DNA from 4 places in the Auritidibacter ignavus genome. Region 3 is predicted to be linked to each of the others. Evidence: riboswitches for the same ligand, from Rfam matches in the RefSeq annotation. Region 3 holds a riboswitch; each other region holds the start of a gene.
The links. A riboswitch is a leader RNA that binds a small molecule or an ion and turns the genes downstream of it on or off. The one in region 3 is predicted to bind S-adenosylmethionine.
Positions count from the first base shown of each region.

Region 1: another riboswitch for S-adenosylmethionine. It lies ahead of QDX22_RS00975 (O-acetylhomoserine aminocarboxypropyltransferase/cysteine synthase family protein); the one in region 3 lies ahead of QDX22_RS10395 (ABC transporter ATP-binding protein).
Region 2: another riboswitch for S-adenosylmethionine. It lies ahead of QDX22_RS05145 (O-acetylhomoserine aminocarboxypropyltransferase/cysteine synthase family protein); the one in region 3 lies ahead of QDX22_RS10395 (ABC transporter ATP-binding protein).
Region 4: another riboswitch for S-adenosylmethionine. It lies ahead of QDX22_RS09525 (methionine ABC transporter ATP-binding protein); the one in region 3 lies ahead of QDX22_RS10395 (ABC transporter ATP-binding protein).

Region 1 is NZ_CP122564.1:221,077-224,675, reverse strand. Features, by position in the region: gene QDX22_RS00975 (O-acetylhomoserine aminocarboxypropyltransferase/cysteine synthase family protein) at 1-1,293, opposite strand, end outside; SAM riboswitch class IV at 1,336-1,453, opposite strand; gene QDX22_RS00970 (Rib/alpha-like domain-containing protein) at 1,772-2,491, opposite strand; gene QDX22_RS00965 (hypothetical protein) at 2,515-2,643, opposite strand; gene QDX22_RS00960 (bile acid:sodium symporter family protein) at 3,409-3,599, opposite strand, start outside.
Region 2 is NZ_CP122564.1:1,135,528-1,139,126, reverse strand. Features, by position in the region: gene QDX22_RS05150 (ATP-dependent helicase C-terminal domain-containing protein) at 1-2,028, opposite strand, end outside; SAM riboswitch class IV at 2,137-2,252, shown strand; gene QDX22_RS05145 (O-acetylhomoserine aminocarboxypropyltransferase/cysteine synthase family protein) at 2,332-3,599, shown strand, end outside.
Region 3 is NZ_CP122564.1:2,288,076-2,291,674, reverse strand. Features, by position in the region: gene QDX22_RS10400 (Cys-Gln thioester bond-forming surface protein) at 5-1,561, shown strand; SAM riboswitch class I at 1,713-1,847, shown strand; gene QDX22_RS10395 (ABC transporter ATP-binding protein) at 1,851-2,741, shown strand; gene QDX22_RS10390 (aliphatic sulfonate ABC transporter substrate-binding protein) at 2,738-3,599, shown strand, end outside.
Region 4 is NZ_CP122564.1:2,095,892-2,099,490, reverse strand. Features, by position in the region: gene QDX22_RS09530 (methionine ABC transporter permease) at 1-552, opposite strand, end outside; gene QDX22_RS09525 (methionine ABC transporter ATP-binding protein) at 554-1,384, opposite strand; SAM riboswitch class I at 1,391-1,482, opposite strand; gene QDX22_RS09520 (HNH endonuclease signature motif containing protein) at 1,729-3,510, shown strand; gene QDX22_RS09515 (dihydrodipicolinate synthase family protein) at 3,507-3,599, opposite strand, start outside.

The DNA of each region.
Region 1 (3,599 bases), 580 kb from region 3:
GGTGGTCTCGTTGATCTGTCCAGCGATGCGAAGCTCCTCCGAAAGGCGACAGTGGGTCGTGGTCAGCGGGTGGGTGATCAAGGAGCGAGAGTCGCCAAGATTGACCGCCAGGGTAAACAGCTGCAGTGAATTGAAAAACCGCTCAACACCGGCAGAATCGGTATTCAATTCGAAAGAGAATACCGCTCCCGTCCCCCGCGTGAAGTCTCGTTCCGCAATGTCTTTATTCGGGTGAGATTCCAGCGAGGGGTGGCTCACCGAACGCACACCGGGGTGCTGTTCCAGTCGACGAGCGAGTTCCGTAGCGGTCTGGCTGTGGCGGGGCAACCGCAGGTCGAGCGTTTCAATACCCTCCAAAGCCTGCTGGGCGTTCAACGCCGATAGCACCGGTCCCACGTCGTTGAGCAACTGTGCTCGAAGCAGATGCAGCACAGAGCCTGCCTCCCCGTATTTCTCCACCAAGGACTGAGGACCAAAACGAGGGCGTGGTGTGGTCAGCTGTGGCCATAGCTCTGGACGTTGTGAGGGATGGAAATTGTCCGTGACAATGACCGCTCCTCCGAGAGAGGAACCGTTTCCGACCAAGTATTTGGTCACCGAGTGCACCACGAGGTCAGCACCCAGACGAGCAGGTTGGAGCAAATACGGTGTCGCCAGGGTATTGTCGACAATCAGTGCCACCCCGTGCCGGTGAGCAACTTCTGCCAAGGCCGGGATATCCGGCAGGTCTGCGTGTGGGTTGGCAATGGATTCGACCACAAAGACCCGCGTGCGTTCGGTGATCGCTTCCTCCCACTGCTGGGGATCGTGCGGATTGACCCAGGTGGTGGTGATCCCGGCTTCCGCCAGGCTGTCGTTGAGCAAGTCAGCGGTGCCACCATAGATACGGTTTGAAGCCACCACGTGGCCGGCCGGAGCCTCCGGATGGGGTTGACCGTCTGGGCTTTGCGAGGACCGTCCTGCCAGGGCCAGCACACTCAGCGTGATGGCGGCCTGGCCCGACGCGGTGGCGACCGCCCCGACTCCGTCTTCCAGGCTGGCAAGTCGCCGTTCCAGCAATCCAACCGTGGGATTTCCAGTTCTGGAATAGGTCAGTCCAGGTTGACGTTGGGCGAAGACTTCACGGGCTTGGGCGAAAGAATCGAATCCGAAGGCAGCTGAAACATAGACTGGTTCGCGTACAGGACGAATGGATTCATCCGGGATACGGCCCGCGTGAATTTGTTGGGTACTAAACCCGGATTGACATGGGCCCTCAGAGTCTTCGGCAGAAAAGTGACTGGTAGTAGACATAACGTCCCCCTTGATACTAGGGCGTGTCTGCCAGTGCTGGGCACGCCGTGCTTGCCTCCAGCGGTGTGCTGAAGACCGGATCATCATCTGAGGCACCCCGTCACAGCGGAAAGGGTTGCCGACCGGCCAGTCAGAGCTTGTTGAACCGGTTCTCGTGATCCTTTGTCAAAGTATTCTACTTGTTTTCGAGGAGTGGTTGGTCTAACGAATTTGGTCTCAACCTCCGCTACCGCCACCCACTCTGAAAGACACTTTAAAAATCGCCCTGATAGTGGTCAAAGCACCGGGTGGAGGACCCGTCATATTCTGTCGTCAAACCTTCATTACCGTGAATATCTCACATTATGACGACGCTGGCCGCGCCGGGTTCTTTCCCCACGCGGCCAGCGTCGCGGTGTGTCTTCCGTGCCGTCGTTATTCGACGATCAGGTGACGCTTAGTGCACCCGGCGGTTGCGCACCGGGACGAAAATGGTTCCTCACACAATCGAGCCCACAGCCAGGCCGGCAATGGCCAAGATGTTTCCGGTACCGGTAGTCGCCACGTCTGAGGACGAACCAGAGCCAGTTGCACCAGACTGCTCATCCAAGCGGCGCTTGTTCGGTGCAGCACCCTCCGTTGCGGTTCCGGATCCACCGCTTTTGTCCTCGTCCACGGCGTTCTCAGGCGCACGGTACGTGATGGTTCCCGTGGTCTCATCAAGCGAGATCTCCCAGTCGTCTGGGACGGTAAATGACTCGTCGATTGCAAATCGAGTCCCCTCTGGCAGTTGCGGCTCGACGGTTTGTGGGGCCGCAACCGTTCCACCCGGTGCAGTGGTGACCGCCTCATATCCCGGACCATACTGCTCGCTCGCAGACGTGACGGTAATCGTCACCGGCACGGTATACTCCCGCGGTTCGGCGTTCTGTGGGGTGGGTGCGACGGCAATGGAACCATCCTGTTGCAGTGCGGCCCACTGTGGCCACTCTCCGTCGACATCGACGGTGGTGCCGTCGGGCAACGGGTTGCCATCGTTTCCGCGTGGCACCGCAACGGTCGCTTCCTCGTTCATCGCTACGGTGATGGGCTCGTAGACAGGGACTTGAGCCACGATAACCTTAACCTGAAGTTCATCAGGGTGACCATCACCAAAGGTGCGCTGAATCGGAACGGTATAGGAGCCCGGCTCGACCGTGCTGTCTGCCGTTGCGGTCACCTCACCATTCTCCGGATTAACCGTCACAGGAAGTCCTTCGGGGCATCCGGCGTGTACTTCACGGCGCTATTCGGGGCCGGTTTATCACCGATATCATTGGTCTTTGCATCATCTCCGCCGGCTTTGACCGTCACCGGCTCCCAGTTATGCATCGGTGCTTCGCACTGATAGGGAACTTCTCCGAGGGATCCTGGGAGTAGTCGGGGGCTCACCACCCGTTCCAATCCGCAGGCGGGAATTCTGCCTCAACGTCTCCGACGAGGTCGCATCACGTTCATCAACCCAGTCATCTAAGATCGCGGTCAGAGTCTCGCCCGCGCGTGGCGCGCGGGTCATCATGTAGCCGGTATCGAGGTAGGGATTCTGGAAACGTTCCCGAACCGTGGCTGGGCTCGTGGTGTCCGTGTGTGACGTGCTGGGAACGCCAGGGGCTGAGATCCTGTGAATTCTTCGACGGGGATTCCCCGGCCAGGGTGATGCACCACGAGTCCGGATTGTGTCGCACCATCGGGTCGTGTCTGGGGCCAGTGCAACTCCTGGCTCGGTGTGGGCGCACTCGAGAATTGGTGAGCCACGTCGGCGGTGCCCACCCCATTGTGGTGTGCATCCTGCACGGGGGTGTTAGCCAGGGGCGGGATCGGGATTGCGGTCACCACGGGCACACCGGCACCCAGAAGCCCACAGGTCAACACGCTGGTACCGAGAATGATCGATGGACGCGTTTTCCGGTGCGCTGAGCAAACCCGGTGGCGCCTTTCCTGCAGGGTAGCAGGCATGTTGGTCTCGTTTCTGCGGTCACACTGATCTCAACCGCTGGAAAGATCGTCACGTGTCCGGACACCAGGTGTGATGGCAAGCAACGTCTCCACTCCAGCAATCAGGCTCTTACCATCGAGTAGAAATCTTCCGAAAAGCCCCTAGTCCAGTGAGCGTTCGGCGTGCTGCGCGGCACGCCAGCGGAAGAATACTGCTAGCAATCCGCCAGAAATATTGTGCCAAACACTGAATACGGCGGCCGGTAGCGCCGCGGTGGGGTTGAAGTGGGACGCGGCGAGCGTTGCGGCCAGTCCAGAGTTCTGCATCCCGACCTCGACCGAGGTCGTGCGGG
Region 2 (3,599 bases), 1.2 Mb from region 3:
CAGGAGATCTTGGGCAAAAGGAGCCCATTGTTCGGGAGTGAAACTCCGGGGATCGGGCCAGTCTGGCAGATGGTGATGGGCGAAGCGTAGCCGGTCCCAGTACTGCCAGAATTGCTGACTCGGGTTGAGGGCCTCGAGCCCCTGGACGCGAATGGCCCGAGCGGTGGCCTGCAAGGTGTCGTCACTGGTGGCCGCCACCGGAGTCTGGTGGAGAATGATGGCACCGATCCGGGACACCTCGCGGACGTTGACTTTCTGCCCCGACCATTCGGCAACTCGCTCCTGGGTAACGGGTAACAACAGCTCGACAGTGTCTTGATCAACCGGCACTGCCGCGCGGATGATGGGCTTGCCACGCAACAGCCCAACCTCAGTGCACACTAACCAGTCGGTCTGTGGTAGCCGAGAATCTCGGGGTAGTTCGGCGGCGGTTCCGGAGACCAACAAGAATTCTCGGGAGTTGCGGTCTCGGCGACGGGCAATGCGATCTGGGTAAGCCAGAGCCGCTACGGTGGCGAGATCCTGCTCCCGGGGCTTCTCAGCCGGTGCTATACCGGAGGGGGTAGCACCGGTGAGGCCGAGAAATCGGTGCGCCTCGCGTGGAAGCTCACGTGCTCTCACATTGACACCGGGGGCTCTCTGATCGGAATCCAATAACGCTACCGCCGTGGCCGCGGTGGCAGGGTCGAGGAGTTCGGAACCGTCCAGTAAAGCGCGGGCGAGTCGTGGTTCTGTAGGAACTGAAGCTAAACGTCGACCCAGATCGGTCACCACCGGCCACGCACCGGAGTCTTCATCGGGCGGTTCGATAACTTCCAAAGCACGCAAGACCTCCACTGCGGCGCGATATGCGCGTTGCGGTGGACAGGTCGGGAGACGGGTCGGACCCCAACACGCCAGGAACAACACGGCCGAGGTCAGGTCACTGGTGAGGATCTCCGGGGTGATATCACTGGGGCGGGCAGCATATTCGCGTTCCGTCACACACCGTACGACCAGGCCTGGCCCGAGACGCGCCGCACGACCGGCCCGCTGCCGCATCGAGGCCTTGGACGCACCCACGGTGACCAGCCCGGTCATGGCCCGCATCGTGTCTAACCGTTGGGTTCGCTCCAGCCCTGAGTCCACCACGGCCCTGACCCCCGGAACGGTCAAGGACGACTCAGCGACATTCGTTGCCAGAATGATGCGCTGATGGTTGGCTCGGGAGAGTACCCGGTCCTGTTCCTCGACGGTGCTTGACCCGGTCAACACGAGGGCTTCAGGAAGCTGGCGTTGTACCGCGCGGATCTCGGCGACACCGGGCAGAAAGACCAAAACGTCTCCCTCGGTGCGGGCACTGGTCTGGGCCGTCGTCTTCGCAACGTGGGCGAGAAAATCTGGAGTGACGCCACGGTCGTCCAGCGCGGTGGGGGGCTGAGAGAATTCTTCGGTGAGGGCATAAATCTCGGTGTGGGCGGTGAATAATGCAGCATCAAAATAGTTCACCCACTGTTGCGACTGCGCAGTTGCTGACATCGCCACGAGTTCCAGGTCATCGCGTCGTGGTAAGAGATCGCGGATAAATGCGGCGGTGAGGTCGGTTTCTACGGAGCGTTCATGGATTTCGTCGATCACCACCGCCGAATCATCATCCAGGTCCGGATCACGCAACAGACGACGGAGCAACACTCCCACCGTGACGAACTCGATCTGAGTCTGTGCTGAGACCTTCGCATCGCCCCGAACGGTATAACCAATGTGGTCCCCCACGGTGGTGCGAGTGAGCTGTGCCAGTCGCCGTGCTGCTGCCCGGGCCGCAACCCGGCGCGGCTGGGTCACCACGACCTTGAGACCGGGCTCGCGGTGCTCGGCCCTGGCCGCCAACAACGGGGGAATGATCGTGGTTTTACCCGTACCCGGAGGTGATTCCACCACCGCGCGAAGCCGGTGCGGTAGCCCGAGAAGTTCTTCGACTAATGACGCGGCCGGTAACCCGTGGCCGATCTGTGGGAGGGCGTCGTGGAAGGACAATGAAGAACTGGTCATCCCTTGTAGTCTATGGACTCGTCGTTGGTAGGCAGAACCAGTGCAGTCTCCGATGTGATCAGACCTGGGATGAAATGACCGCCCAGATCTGGCAGAATACTTTGTATTGGTCACGAGTGTCAGTGAAACAGCCCCGGCTTGCTGACCGGCAACCCTCCACCGCGGTGGGGTGCCCCGGGTGAGGACCAGGCGCGAACCACAATGGTTCGCAGCAAGCGCGGGTCCACCGTGCTCTGAACGCTGTCTGCCGGCACGGTGTCAGAACACGAGTTGCGACCCCTGAGACAACAGGAGTCAAACCCCATGGGTCAATCACAGCAACCAGACAGCACCAACCCCAACACCTGGGGGCTAGCCACCAAACAGATTCACGCTGGGATTCCGGAGGTAGCCGACTACGGTTCCACCCAGCTTCCCATTCATGCCACAGCGTCCTATAACTTCCCGACTTTGCAGGACGCAGCCGATCGTTTCGCACTCTCCAGCCTGGGCCAGATCTACACCCGCATTACGAATCCCACCACCGACGCGGTCGAACAGAAGGTCGCCGCACTGGAAGGTGGCGTGGGGGCGGTGATGACCTCCTCCGGACAGTCCGCGACCACCCTGGCCGTTCTCAACCTTGCCGGTGCGGGAGATTCGGTGGTGGTGTCCGCATCACTATATGGTGGCACCCAAAACCTGTTCAAACACACCCTACCGCGACTCGGGATTGAAACGATCTTTGTTGACGATCCCGATGACCTTGACGCTTGGAAACAGGCCATTAAACCCAACACCAAGGTGCTCTTTGGTGAAGTGCTGGGTAACCCGAAAGCCGATGTGCTCGATGTGGAAGCGGTGGCAGATATTGCCCATCAGGCGGGGCTCCCCTTGATCGTGGATTCGACATTGACTCCACCGCCGGTGTTCCGCCCGTTCGAACACGGTGTGGATATTGTCGTGCATTCGGCGACCAAATACTTGGGCGGTCATGCCGCGGCGCTCGGCGGGTTCGTCGTTGATTCGGGCCATTTCGACTGGACAGCCGACCCGGAAAAATTCCCCTGGTTCAATACCCCCGACGAGTCGTATCACGGCGTGGTGTTCGGCACCGATTTTGGACCCGATGGACCGCTGGGTGCGAATCTCTCCTATATTTTGCGACTTCGCACCCAGCTGTTGCGCGATCTGGGCAGCGCAGCCAGCCCATTCAATGCTTGGATCGTCAACCTCGGCCTCGAGACCCTCTCCTTACGTGTCTCCCGCCATGTGGAATCAGCGCTGACGGTGGCGCACTGGCTGGAAGACCATCCCTTAGTTCAGCACGTGGCCTACGCCGGTCTGGAATCAAGTCCCTGGTATCACCGTGCCCAACGGCTGTTGCCCGAGGGAACCTCTGGCATCGTCTCCTTCAACATCGCCGGCGGTGCACAAGCCGGTCGGTTTTTCGCTGAAGCCTTGACGCTTCACAAGCGAGTCGCCAACCTTGGAGACACTCGCTCACTGGTGATTCACCCGGCTTCGACCACTCACGCACAGCTCAGTGAAGCAGAACAGCGGGCCGCCGGCGTCGAGCCGTCGTTAGTCAG
Region 3 (3,599 bases):
CGCTGTGAACGCACGCTCAACACCTCTGATTCCTACCCGGTTGCTGACCACCGGGGCCACGCTGGGTGTGGCCGTGGCGATGACCGCTTCCCCGGATCTCGCCCACGCCACTGTCACCGACCACCAGATCACGCAGACACGATTCACCGGCGTCTGGCGGGATACCGGCTCACACGAGACGGCCTCATGGCATTCGGTCCCGGACTTTGATGTGGGTGATTCCACCACACTGACCGGCCACGGTGAACCCGGCTACCGCGTGCACACCACTGAGGCCGACGGGAGCAACCCCCGGACGGTGGCCACCGGCCTGTTCCAGGTTGAGATCAACGGCGAGACAATTCCGGCCTACTGTTTGGAGATCTCGCAAGCGACCTTGATCGATTCTATCGGCACCGTAGATCGGTGGGACGATTTCGCCAAAACCTCCCCGGGCCCGGAGCACACGCGGGATGCCTCCACCTCTTTGCGGGTGGGGTGGATCGTGCAGAATTCCTACCCGGCCCTGGAACTGGAGGAGCTGGCGGCCAACGTACCCGGAGTCAGCCAGTTGGCCAGCGACGAGGCCATCGCTGCCACCCAGGCGGCAATCTGGCACTATACCGACGAGATCAAGCTGGAGGACAAGACCGTCTCGGCCTCAAACCGTAGCGCCGATCTGGGTGAGAACTCGGTGGATCACGTGCGGGCAGTCTACGACTATCTCATCGAAGAGGCCTCGGGACTTGATCTTCAGGCGCATCAGAGCACCGCGGCGGCCCCGGGGAGCCTGCAGGTGGACGCCGAAGAGTTTCTCATTCCTGCCGACCGTGATGCGTCAGACCCGACCTTGCTGGGGCCGGTGACCATCGACGCCGCATCAGGCCATCTGGCCCTGTCGGCTGAGTCAGACTCCGGCCTGGAGTACACCTACACCGATGAAGACGGCGAACCGGTCGACCTACAACGCGTGGCGCACGGCGACGAGATTTACCTAGCGCACACTGCGGATTCTCCTGACGAAGACACCGTGACTTGGACACTGGAACAATCCCACGTCTCCCAACACCGGTTCGTCACTCTGCCGGTACACCCCGAGTCACACCGTCGCTCTCAGGCGCTCTTGCTCGTCACCGCCCGGCAACACGGGCACGAAGACCAGGTGGAGCTGAGTTTCCGGACCGAGACTCAGCCGGCCGTAGCGTCCAGTTCCCCAGCCGAGGAGCCGGCAGACTCTGAGACGTCGCCCGAAGCAACGCCCCAGCAGCCCCCAACCCCCGCAGAAACCCCCACACACGAACCGGAAGAATCCCCTACCCAGACCAGTGAAGAGCCCGCAGACACCGAATCTAGCCCCGCGACCCCGGACGTCGCCAAGCCGGTCAATGCCCCGGCAGAGGTGGATGACACCGACCGGGCCGAGTCAGACAGCAACAACGGTGAACACAACCCCCAGGTAGCTGACGATGAACTGGCCAAGACCGGCAGTACCTCCTCGTTGCTCTGGGCTGGCGTGGGTGGCGCGATCGTGTTGCTGGTGGGCATCCTGCTGGTGCGGTGGCGTCACCGAGACGACGCCTAAACGCTCTGGAATTTCCCGAGCTTTGAACTCCCCGATCAAGACCCCGACGAACGCGGTTTCACCACGATGAGATCCCAGACCGCGTTTGCTCGGGGTCTTTTATGACACCCGATTTTGACAAGCGGAGAAACGAAAAGATTAGATAAGCACGTAACCATCCAGAGCGGTTGAGAGATCTGGCTCTTTGACACCGCAGCAACCCCGACACGTGAGACACAATTGTCTGTTGCTTCGACTGGCACATTGACGTGAATCAGCAGGGTGCTAACGCCAGGAACGATGGAGAGTGATGTACGTGCCTTCTGTTGCTTCGTCCACCCCCGGCGCCGGCGCCTCCGGTCAACCCCTTTCCAGTACCTCCGGTCAACTCGCGTCCGGTTCACAACTATCGGTCACCTTCGACCACGTCGGGCGTAGCTTTACCACCGACACCGGGACACGCACCATTCTGCGCGATATGTCGTTCACGGTTGCTCCCGGGGAGATCTTATCGATCATCGGAGCCTCCGGATCGGGAAAATCCACGTTGCTTCGCACCGTGGGGGGCCTGGATACCGAAAACACCGGGCATGTGCTGATCGGTGGCGACACGGTAGTAGCCTATGACCCCCGAACCGGTGTCGGATTCCAAGAGCCCCGACTGTTGCCGTGGCGTAGCATTGCCGCCAATGTAGCGCTCGGGCTACCCCGTGGCACCGGTCGGCGGGCCGGTCGCGAGCGCGTGGCCGAACTCCTTGAGCTGGTCGGGCTCGGGCAGGTGGCCAAGCACCGGCCTCGAGAAATTTCCGGAGGTATGGCCCAGCGCGCTTCCCTGGCCCGGGCGCTGGCACGGAGCCCGGAAGTGCTACTACTGGACGAGCCTTTTGGCGCCTTGGACGCGCTGACCAGGATCAAAATGCAACAGCTATTACTGGATGTGCATGCTGCCACCAACACCACGATCTTATTGGTCACCCACGACGTGGATGAGGCCCTACACTTATCCGATCACATCATGTTGCTGGGCTCGGACCAGTCTGGGCAGCCCGGAGCGACAGTGCAGGAGATCTGCCAGGTTCCCGGTGCCCGGCCACGGGATCTCTCCACCCCAGAACTCGTCGACCTCGCCCGGCATCTGTACGAAGGGCTGGGCGTGACCGAATCGACCGCCACCACCGACACAGCGGGGGCAGGACGATGACATTCCAGTTTCTCCGCGGTGGTGTGGCCACTGCAAGCGTTCTTGCGCTGTCGGTGACCCTGTCCGGCTGTCTGGTCGGTGAAGGATCGGGGTCCATCGATAATCCTGACGACACGCTGACCCTGGACTACGCGACGTATTCTCCGCTGAGCTTGATCATCAAAGATCAGGGCTGGCTCGAAGATGAACTGACCGATCAGGGGATCTCAGTGGAGTGGGTCTATTCAGCCGGTTCGAATAAGGCCAACGAGAACCTGCGAGCCGAAGCCATCGATATCGGGTCGGCTGCGGGATCGGCCTCTTTACTCAACCGTGCCAATGGGGCTCCGGTCAAGACCATTGCCATCACCAATCAACCGGAATGGTCGGCGCTGGTGACTGCAGCGGATGCCGACATCAGCTCGGTAGCAGACCTTGCCGGGGGCACCGTGGCAGCCACCCGTGGCACCGATCCGTTCTTCTTCTTGATTCAAGCTCTGCAAGAGCACGGCGTGGACCCAGCAAGCGTGGAAATCCAGAATCTGCAACACGCCGATGGCCGGCAGGCCATGGAGCAAGGGTCGGTGGATGCCTGGGCCGGGTTGGATCCGATCATGGCTGGGGCCGAAGCCGAGGGGGCACAGCTGATGTATCGGGACGTGGCGCTGAACACCTACAACTTCCTCAACGCCACCGAGGAGTTTATTGAGGACCATCCTGACCGGGCGCAACTGGTGGTCGATACCTATGAGCGGGCCCGACAGTGGGCCCTGGAGCATCCCCAGGAAACCGCGGAAATTCTGGCCGAGGAGGCCGGCATCGAGATCGAGGTGGCCGAAACGGTGATCTTTGAACGTTCGAACCTGGATATTTCACCGG
Region 4 (3,599 bases), 190 kb from region 3:
GTAATAGCCGTAGCGGATCGCGAAGTCCCCGATCCCGCCACCTCCGACCAGGCCGACCATGGCCGAATACGAAATAAAGGAGACAGTGGTGATCGTGATGGAGCCGATCAGCGCCGGCCGGGCGTCTACCAGCATGACCTGCCGGATGATCTGACCACGGGTCGCCCCCATCGCGCGGGCTGCCTCGATCGGCCCGGAGCCGAGTTGATTGATGTTCTGTTCGACCAGTCGAGCGAAGTACGGGATGGCATTGACCGTCAGCGGAACGATAGCCGCCGCTGTGCCGACCGTGGTCCCCACCAGCAAACGGGTGAAGGGAATGATCGCGATCAGCAGGATCAAGAACGGGAATGACCGCACCGCATTCACCAAAGCCGATATCACCTTATGCAAGTGCGGTGAGGGCGAAATCCCGTCGGGCGCGTGGTTGACCAACCAAATTCCCAACGGAGTTCCGAGCAACACCGCAATCGGGATCGCGACCCCGATCATAACGAAGGTCTGCAACAGTGCTGTGGTGAGTTCGGGAAGGAGCTCGAGGATGCGTTCCATCTCACTCACCCACCTTCTGCAGTGCCAACTCCGCGGCCTCTTCCACCACGACAGGAACATCCGGGGGCGTACTCCGTCCCTTCTGTACCGAGATCCCTTCAGAAAGCAGGTAACGCCCGATCGCGGTCTGAGGCTGGAAGGTTGCGGCCCGCAGGTCATCGGTGGTGAATTGCTCCACGATCGAGCCATGCTCCATGACCGTCACGTCATCGGCCAGGGCTTTAATCACTTCCATTTCGTAGGTCACCAGCACAATGGTGATCCCCAGTTGAGCGTTAATATCAGCCAGATATTGCAAGACCGTGGCAGTAGTGAACGGATCCAATGCCGAGGTTGGCTCATCGCACAACAACACATTCGGCTGGGTGGCTAGCGCCCGCGCAATCGCAACACGCTGTTTTTGGCCACCAGATAGCTGCGCCGGATAGGCCCTAGCCTTCTCCGCAAGATCCACCAAGTCGAGCGCTTCCAGCGCCCGCCGGCGACGCTCACGTCGGTCTTTCACCCCGGAAAACGTCAAAGACTGCTCGACATTGGCCAGCGCTGTGTGATTATTGACCAGGTTGAACCCCTGGAAGATCATCCCGATCTGATGGCGACGCTGACGCAGTTGCTCAGCGTTGAGCTGTGTCAGCTCCTCGCCATCGACCCACACCTGCCCGGCCGTGGGCCGTTCGAGCAGATTGATATTGCGCAACAGTGTGGATTTACCGGCCCCCGAAAAACCGATAATGCCATGGATCGAGCCCCGACGTATCTCAAGGCTGACGTTATCGACTGCGGTAATCTCACCACCTTTGAACGTTGTGGTGACGTGACGCAGAGAAATCATAGGAATCCTCCATCGTAGCTGGCATTGGCACCTTTGCCTCATATGGCGGGTTGCCTCGACGTCTTCGAGCCAGGTCTCTCGGTCGATCTGGATGGTTACCGGGCTAGTCTGACACACCACAATGAGGCTGTCATGACCGCTGTCACATACACGACTTCAGAGATCGACGAGCCCGTTCAACCTCAATACAGACCCAGAGATGACTCCGTAAGACGCCACACTGCACGCTATCCACAGTCACAATCGGCGGTCTTATCGTGTCCTCAGGAATCGATACTATGTTCTACATAACGAATGACAGAGCATATTATCAAACAACTGATCGATGATGGGAGGTGTGCACGATGACGGTCACTGACGCACCGCGCGCCCGCCACCCATTGTCATTTTTGGATCTCGATGGCGTGGCCGGGGCCTCCATGGGAGATAAGGCCGCCGCTGCTCTGGTCTTGCTCAAATCGCTGGGGCAGGACCTGGCCGCATCGGACGCTTACGAGAAATTCGCTCGCTACACTCCCGAAACCGCGAGCGCAGACTGGAACTCGTCGCTCGCCTCCGCCCCGCAACAACATGACTCCACGCGGTTAGTGGAACCTGACAACTACTGGGACTCGTTGCCGGAAATAAACCATGTGGCAGAAGCCTTGCAGACTGCGTTGGCCGGGGCCCAGACGCTGTTGAGCGGTCATACCCAACGCGCCACGGCGTCCAGTGCCGATCAGCAGGATCTTTTGGGCGTTCCCGAGGGCGCTCGTGGTTACCGGGATGGCCGGAAGTACTTTACCGAGTCTGTCGGGATCGGAACTCGAGAAGCCAAACAACGCCAGCAACGCTCCGAATTCATCTCCGGCGGTCCACCACCGATCAGTGGCGGCCCCGAGATCCCACCGGAGTTTCCCGCAGCGACGAAGGCCTTCAGCATTGGGTCGATCAGCACAGAACACTTGGACCGGCTCATTCGCCTGGTCAATGATGTCAAGAAGTATGCCCGGAACACACATACTCCACCTGGTTTGATCGATCGACTGCTTGATGAGGTCGTGCCCCTGCTGGTCGAGCGCGCCGAGGAACTCAGCGTCAACGAGTTCAACACGCTCTGCAAGGAATGGCTACCCAAGATCTGCCACCACATTGATCAAGACGGCCCGGCACCCGAGGAGGTCGTCGACCCACAGCGGGGCCGGGAAGATTTTTGGGTCCGACCGCGTGAAGATGGTGGCCTTGATTTCGGTGGTACGGTGTACGGGTTGTCTGCCGAACTCCTCTCGACCATCGACCATGCTGCGAACAACTACGCTGCCCTGAAAAACAACGCCACCAACGAGGCTCAGGCGCAGACGCCACGCAATCCGCTGATCAAAGCAATCATGGCAAACTTCCCAGAGCTGAAACCCCACGATGTGATCAGTGTTGACGAGAACGGCACTGAGCAGGTGTACGCAGAGCACGATCTGCTCGACCGGAGAAGTCGCAATCAGCGTACGCTGAATGCACTGTTCGCGGTCCTCACCGCGGGACTCGGAGCAGGCCGTCAGAAGAACGCGCTCCCCTCCACCCGCGGTCAAGATACGAAGATGATCGTGACCATGGACTACGAAACCTTCAGCCATCAACTCTCCCGACGCTTCCAGCTCGATGAGGATCTCAGAAGGTCCACACTTCGAGATTGGTTGGTTGATGACCCCACCACTCGCGGACACAGATTCCGATCCGAAGGTCAATATTCTGCAACGATTCATCCCTCACGACTCAGAGCGATGGCCTGCCACGCCGGAATCATCCCGCAACTCATGGATGGCGACCACGAGGTCCTAGACATGGGACGGCAGCGACGCGATTTTTCCGCCGCTCAACACCGCTGCCTGGTGGCTCGAGACCGCGGGTGTGCCACACCGGGGTGCACTATGCCTCCAGCCTGGTGCCACGTCCACCACATCACAGAGTGGGAACACGGTGGCGAAACGGACATCGATAACGCGGTACTACTCTGTAGCGCCCACCATACCGATGTGCACACCGGTAAGTGGAGTATTGTCAGAGTCGACCGCGAGGGAGTGTGGTTCTCACCGGCTCCGTGGCTGAACCCTGATCCCACTCCCCGTCGAAACGTCAGGGCACACAGTTAAGATTTCAAAACTTTACTTACACTTTTTTCTAGCTCTTGATCAGCCTGTACGCCTGGTTCGAGAATCTCTGTGCTTATCGGTAGTCCCTT